2 regions of the Streptomyces sp. NPDC015130 genome follow, and region 2 is predicted to be linked to the other one. Evidence: predicted binding sites of a transcription regulator. Region 2 holds the regulator's gene; the other holds the start of a gene.

What was found. Region 2 encodes HrcA, which represses chaperone genes, less so after heat shock. Its sites were predicted from a motif close to TTNGCACTCNGNNNNNCNGAGTGCNAA; they were not measured.
Region 1: the regulator HrcA is predicted to act here: its motif matches at 2,018-2,044, upstream of groES (co-chaperone GroES).

What each region holds. Positions count from the first base shown of each region.
Region 1 is NZ_JBIBVC010000012.1:9,243-12,896, reverse strand. It holds gene groL (chaperonin GroEL) at 1-1,453, opposite strand, end outside; gene groES (co-chaperone GroES) at 1,565-1,873, opposite strand; gene ACF08F_RS24255 (hypothetical protein) at 2,073-2,309, opposite strand; gene ACF08F_RS24250 (polysaccharide deacetylase family protein) at 2,306-3,250, opposite strand; gene ACF08F_RS24245 (methyltransferase domain-containing protein) at 3,381-3,654, shown strand, end outside.
Region 2 is NZ_JBIBVC010000006.1:394,493-398,146, reverse strand. It holds gene dnaJ (molecular chaperone DnaJ) at 1-940, opposite strand, end outside; gene hrcA (heat-inducible transcriptional repressor HrcA) at 941-1,960, opposite strand; gene ACF08F_RS15630 (MBL fold metallo-hydrolase) at 2,109-2,837, shown strand; gene ACF08F_RS15625 (DUF3097 domain-containing protein) at 2,848-3,651, shown strand.

The DNA of each region.
Region 1 (3,654 bases), on a different contig from region 2:
ACTCGCCGGTCGCGGCGTTGAAGCCCTGGCCCTTGTCGAGCTCCGCCACCTTCGAGGTGATGACGTAGCCCTCGAGGCCGGCGTTCTCGGCGATCCAGCGCAGCGGCTCGACGGCGGCGCGGCGGACGACCGCGACACCCGTGGCCTCGTCGCCGGTCTTGTCGAGGTTGCCCTCGAGGACCTTCACGGCGTGGACGAGCGCGGAGCCACCACCGGAGACGATGCCCTCCTCGACCGCGGCGCGGGTCGCGGAGATGGCGTCCTCCAGACGGTGCTTCTTCTCCTTGAGCTCGACCTCGGTCGCGGCGCCGACCTTGATCACGCAGACGCCGCCGGCGAGCTTCGCGAGGCGCTCCTGGAGCTTCTCGCGGTCCCAGTCGGAGTCCGTGGACTCGATCTCGGCCTTGATCTGGCCGACGCGGCCGGCGATGTCCTCGGCGTTGCCGCCACCGTCGACGATGGTGGTGGAGTCCTTGGCGATGGTCACGCGGCGGGCGGTGCCCAGCACGTCCAGACCGGCCTGGTCGAGCTTGAGGCCGACCTCCTCGGCGATGACGGTGGCACCGGTGAGGGTGGCCATGTCGCCGAGCATCGCCTTGCGGCGGTCGCCGAAGCCGGGGGCCTTGACGGCCACGGCGTTGAAGGTGCCACGGATCTTGTTGACGACGAGGGTGGAGAGCGCCTCGCCCTCGACGTCCTCGGCGATGATCAGCAGCGGCTTGCTGGCGCCGGCCTGGATGACCTTCTCCAGGATGGGCAGCAGGTCCTGGATCGAGGAGATCTTGCCCTGGTTGATCAGGATGTACGGGTCGTCGAGGACGGCCTCCATACGCTCCTGGTCGGTGACCATGTACGGGGACAGGTAGCCCTTGTCGAAGGCCATGCCCTCGGTGAAGTCGAGCTCCAGGCCGAAGGTGTTGGACTCCTCGACGGTGATGACACCGTCCTTGCCGACCTTGTCCATCGCCTCGGCGATGAGCTCGCCGACCTGCTGGTCCTGCGCGGAGAGCGCGGCGACGGCGGCGATGTCGGACTTGTCCTCGATCGGGCGCGCGGTGGCGAGGAGCTCCTCGGAGACGGCCTTGACGGCGGCGTCGATGCCCTTCTTCAGGGCGGCCGGGGAGGCGCCGGCGGCGACGTTGCGCAGCCCCTCGCGAACCAGGGCCTGGGCGAGCACGGTGGCGGTGGTGGTGCCGTCACCCGCGATGTCGTTGGTCTTGGTCGCCACCTCCTTCACCAGCTGGGCGCCGAGGTTCTCGTACGGGTCGTCGATCTCGACCTCGCGGGCGATCGTGACACCGTCGTTGGTGATGGTGGGGGCGCCGAACTTCTTGTCGATGACGACGTTGCGGCCCTTGGGGCCGATCGTCACCTTCACCGTGTCGGCAAGCTTGTTGACGCCGCGCTCAAGGGCGCGACGGGCGTCCTCGTCGAACTTCAGGATCTTCGCCATGGGAGCGGTTCAGCCCTCTCGGAATGGGGTGGAAAAGAACTGCGCCCCCGGACGCCCTGTGCGGGGTCAAGGGGCGCAGCTCAAAGCATCTGCTTCAGATACTTCGGTGAATTACTTCTCGATGATCGCGAGCACGTCGCGAGCCGAGAGGACGAGGAACTCCTCGCCGTTGTACTTCACCTCGGTGCCGCCGTACTTGCTGTAGAGCACGACGTCGCCGACCTGAACGTCGAGCGGAAGACGCTCGCCGTTCTCGAAGCGGCCCGGGCCCACGGCGAGGACAGCACCCTCCTGGGGCTTCTCCTTCGCGGTGTCCGGGATGACCAGGCCAGAGGCGGTGGTCTGCTCGGCGTCGAGCGGCTGGACCACGATGCGGTCCTCGAGCGGCTTGATGGCAACCTTGGAGCTGGTGGTCGTCACGATCCGACCTCCCCCTTCGGAGATTACGGGGTCAACTGTCTGAGGTGGCGACCAGGTGGATCCGTCGTCGCGGGTGCCGGACCTGCCCGTCGCTGTGTTGGCACTCTCCAGTGGGGAGTGCCAGAGCCGAGACTATGACCGCGATTAGCACTCGGTCAAGCGGAGTGCCAATTCACCACCGTCGCGCGTCGCGGCGCGCTCAGCGGGACGCCGCCGTTCCGGTGCGCGCCGCCCCCTCCGCCACGGTCGTCGCGGCCACATCCCGTTCGGCGGCCGGGTCCCTTTCCTCCGGCCCCATCCGCTCCGCCGCCTTCCGGCCCAGGCGCTCGATCGGGTCGACCGAGGAGGCGCAGCCGGAGGCGGTGAGGAGGGTGGCGGCGAGCGCGCCGGCGGCCGCGGCCCGGTACATCCGGTTCCCGCCCGGTCCTCGCCTCACACGTAGTCCTCGAGCTTCGCGACGGCGTACCCCTTGGCCGTGATCACGTTCATGACCCGCCGGATCATGTCGGGCATCGTGCCCTTCCAGTCGCCCTTGCCCCGGAAGTGGGTGAGGACGATGTCGCCGGGGTGCAGGTCGCGGTCCCACTCGCGCCACTCCATGCGGTCGGGGAAGGCCTCGGCGGACCACAGCGGGACCGCCTTGACCCCGCAGGACTTCGCGGCGCGCAGGGTGTCCTCGTTGTAGTTGCCGTACGGCGGGCGGAAGAGCGGGGGCCGCTTGCCGAAGCGCTTCTCGATGACGTCCTGCATCCCGCAGATCTCGCGCTTCTGCTGCTTGTACGAGAGTCCGGGCAGGTAGCGGTGGTTGAGGGTGTGGTTGTGCAGGGCGACGCCGGAGTCCAGGGACTTCTGCATCCGCGCGAAGTAGCCGTAGTCGTCCTTGACGACGTAGTCGCTGAGGAAGGCGCTGTAGGGGATGCGGAGGTCCTTCATCATCCGCAGCAGCTCGGGGTCCTTCTCCGCGCCGTCGTCGATCGTCAGGAAGACGACCTTCTGCTTGGTCGGCACGGTCGTGAAGACGGGCGGCAGGCCCTCGCCGTCCGTCTCGAACCCCTTGCGGGTGGTGATCTTCGGCTTGGCCTTCGGCGGGGCCGGCGCGTCGAGCGGGGTCTTGGCGAGGCCCCACTTCCTGGCGGCGAGCGCGCGGGCGGCCTTCTGCTGGCGGACCCTCTCGACGTACGCGTCGAGCGCGCCGGCCGAGCCCGGGGCCGGGGCCTGGGCCCGGCCCTGCTGGCCGGCGGCGGGCGCGGGGGCGCCGCGCGCGGGGGCGGCGGGTCCGGATCCGGAGTCCGAGCAGGCCGTGGCGGCGGAGGCGAGGGCCGAGACGACGAGAGCGGCCCCGAGGGTCCGCCGGAAAGGGTGCGCGCTGATCACCATAAATTCTTCCTCTTGTCGTACAAGCTGTATGGCGCCGCATACTGTCAGTGCTCGCGCGCCCTCCGGACCACGACACCGCCGCACGGCCCCCGCCGTCCCCCGACCGGCCCACAGCGCCGCAGGGCCCACAATGGGACGGGTGACCGACCTCGCCCAGTTCACCGCCCTGCGCACGCCCGAGGGGCAGGCCCTCCTCGCCGCCCTGCGCGACCACGACCCCGCCCATGAGCTGGCGGTCGTCTCCCGGCTGCGCCGCGACCACCCCGCCGAGCTCGTCACCTCGGCGGTCGGCCAGGCCAGGCTGCGCCAGCGCGCGGTGGCGAAGTTCGGCGCCGAGGACGCGTACCGGATGTACTTCACGCCCAACGGCGTCGAGCAGTCGACCCGCGCCTCCGTCGGAACCT
Region 2 (3,654 bases):
TGACGCCACGGCCGTGCAGCGGGACCGACTGGCCGGACTGCGTGCCCGGGCGGATGTCGATCTCCTCGATGCCGTCGAGGGTCTGCAGCGGCACCTTGGTGCCGAGCGCGCCCGCCGTCATCGGGATGGTCACCGTGCAGTGCAGGTCGTCGCCGCGCCGCTGGAACGTCTCGTGCGGGATCTCGTGGATCTCGACGTACAGGTCTCCGGCGGGGCCGCCGCCGGGGCCGACCTCGCCCTCGCCCGCGAGCTGGATCCGGGTGCCGTTGTCGACACCGGCCGGGATCTTGACGGTGAGCGTGCGGCGGGACCGGACCCGGCCGTCGCCCGCGCACTCGTGGCACGGGGTCGGGACGACGGTGCCGAAGCCCTGGCACTGCGGGCAGGGCCGGGAGGTCATGACCTGGCCCAGGAAGGACCGCGTGACCTGGGAGACCTCGCCGCGGCCGCGGCACATGTCACAGGTCTGCGCGGACGTGCCGGGCGCCGCGCCCTCACCCGAACAGGTGGTGCAGACGACGGCCGTGTCGACCTGGATGTCCTTGGTGGTGCCGAAGGCCGCCTCGTTGAGGTCGATCTCCAGGCGGATCATGGCGTCCTGGCCGCGGCGCGTCCGCGAGCGCGGACCGCGCTGCTGGGACGTGCCGAAGAAGGCGTCCATGATGTCGGAGAAGTTGCCGAAGCCACCCGCGCCGAAGCCGCCCGCGCCACCACCGCCGGAGGCCGACAGGGGGTCGCCGCCGAGGTCGTAGACCTGCTTCTTCTGCGGGTCCGAGAGGACCTCGTAGGCGGCGTTGATCTCCTTGAAGCGCTCCTGCGTCTTCGGATCAGGGTTGACGTCCGGGTGCAGCTCGCGAGCGAGCCTCCGGAAAGCCTTCTTGATCTCGTCCTGGGAAGCGTCGCGGCGCACGCCGAGTACGGCGTAGTAGTCCGTGGCCACTTACGACTCCGCCAGGATCTGTCCGACGTAACGTGCCACTGCGCGTACCGCTCCCATCGTTCCGGGGTAGTCCATGCGGGTCGGTCCGACCACGCCGAGTTTGGCGACTGCTTCGCCGCCCGAACCGTAACCGACCGAGACGACCGAGGTGGAGCTCAGCCCCTCGTGGGCGTTCTCGTGCCCGATGCGTACGGTCATGCCCGATTCCTTGGCCTCGCCGAGCAGCTTGAGGAGCACGACCTGCTCCTCCAGGGCCTCCAGGACGGGCCTGATCATCAGGGGGAAGTCGTGTCCGAAGCGGGTCAGATTGGCGGTGCCGCCGATCATCAGCCGCTCCTCGTGCTCCTCCACGAGCGTTTCGAGGAGGGTCGCGAGCACGGTCGAGACCGTGGCGCGGTCCTCGATCTCCTCGAAGGACTCGGGGAGGTCCTGCACCAGCTGCGGCACGTCGGCGAACCGGCGGCCGACGACCCGGCTGTTGAGCCGGGCCCGCAGGTCGGCGAGGGAGGTCTCGCCGAAGGGCGCGGCGCAGTCGACGACACGCTGCTCGACGCGGCCGGTGTCCGTGATGAGCACGAGCATCAGGCGGGCCGGGGCCAGCGCGAGCAGCTCCACGTGCCGGACGGTCGAACGGGTCAGCGAGGGGTACTGGACGACGGCGACCTGACGGGTCAGCTGCGCGAGCAGCCGCACCGTACGGCCGACGACGTCGTCGAGGTCGACCGCGCCGTCGAGGAAGTTGTGGATGGCCCGCCGCTCGGGCGTCGACAGCGGCTTGACGCCGGCCAGCCGGTCGACGAAGAGCCGGTAGCCCTTGTCGGTCGGAATGCGTCCGGCGCTGGTGTGGGGCTGGGCGATGTACCCCTCCTCCTCCAGCACCGCCATGTCGTTGCGGACGGTCGCGGGCGAGACGCCGAGCTTGTGGCGCTCGGTGAGCGCCTTCGAGCCGACCGGCTCCTCCGTCCCGACGTAGTCCTGGACGATGGCGCGCAGGACCTCGAGTCTGCGTTCGCTGAGCATTCGTGCGCACCTCCAGCTGTCGTCGTCGTTCCGGTTGCTCCGCTTTTGGCACTCGCCCTGCCCGAGTGCCAGCAATCCCCCGGCCAGTGTACGGCGGCGGGCAACGCTCCTGGCAAGGAGGCGGGCGCGCACCGGCTAGCGTCGCCCCATGGACGTCGATTGGGAAGCGTACGGGTGGGAGCGACTGGCGCGCGGGGTCGGCAGGCTCCGACTGCCCGGCTGGGACGCCACGGTGGGCCTTGTCGTGGGGGCGGAGGCGCTGCTGCTGTACGACACGGGTTCCTCGCTCGCGGAGGGCGCCGAGCTCCGCGGGCGGATCGCGGCGCTGACGGACGGCCGAAGAGTGACGCACATCGCATTGAGCCATCCGCACTTCGACCATGTCTTCGGGACGGCGGCGTTCGCGGGCGCGGAGGTCTTCGGCGCGGTCGGTTCGGACGACCTCCTGGCCCGCGCGCGGGACCGGGAGGCGCTGCGCGCGGACGCGGTGCGGCACGGGCTCGACGCGGCCGCGGCGACGGAGGCGGTGGACGTCCTGGTGGCCCCGCGGCACGTGGTCTCCGGCGAGTGGACGCTCGACCTGGGCGGCCGGCAGGTGCTCCTGGCGAACCTCGGCCCGGGCCACACGGGCCACGACCTGGCGCTCTTCGTCCCCGGGGAGCGGGAGGTCGTCTTCTGCGGGGACCTGGTGGAGGAGTCGGGCGAGCCGCAGGCGGGGCCGGACGCGATCCCGGCCCGCTGGCCGGACGCGCTGGACAGGCTGCTGTCGCTCGGCGGCGAGGACGCGGTGTACGTGCCGGGCCACGGGGCCGTGGTGGACGCCACGTTCGTACGGACACAGCGCGAGGAACTGGCACGCCGCTTCGCGGTGTCATAACGTCGCCCGAATGCGCAGCTACGACCCGGATCTGACTCCTTCCTGGAAGAAGTCGAAGCCCGTTCCCGAGGTGCCGGCCGACCCCGATCTCGTCGTGGAGGAGGTCGCCACGGGCTTCTGCGGGGCGGTGATCCGCTGCGAGGCGGGCACGGTCACCCTGGAGGACCGCTTCGGCAAGCACCGGGTGTTCCCGATGGAGCCGCGCGGCTTCCTCCTGGAGGGCCGGGTCGTGACCCTGGTCCGCCCGGCCCCGGCGGCCCCGGTACGCCCCACGCGTACGGCCTCCGGCTCGGTCGCCGTCCCGGGCGCGCGGGCGCGCGTGGCGCGGGCGGGCCGGATCTACGTGGAGGGCCGGCACGACGCCGAGCTCGTGGAGCGGGTCTGGGGCGACGACCTGCGGATCGAGGGCGTGGTCGTCGAGTACCTGGAGGGCGTCGACGACCTGCCGGGGATCGTGGCGGAGTTCGGCCCGGCCCCGGACGCCCGACTGGGCGTCCTCGTGGACCACCTGGTCCCGGGCTCGAAGGAGTCCAGGATCGCCGCGCAGGTCACGTCCCCGGACGTCCTGGTGGTCGGCCACCCGTACATCGACGTCTGGGAGGCGGTGAAACCGTCCTCGGTGGGCATCAGGGCCTGGCCGACGGTGCCGCGCGGCCAGGACTGGAAGACGGGGGTGTGCCGAGCCCTGGGCTGGCCCCCCAACACGGGCGCGGCCTGGCAGCACATCCTGTCGAAGGTCACGTCCTACAAGGACCTGGAGCCCCAGCTCCTGGGCAGGGTCGAAGAACTGATCGACTTCGTCACGGCGCCGTAGCGA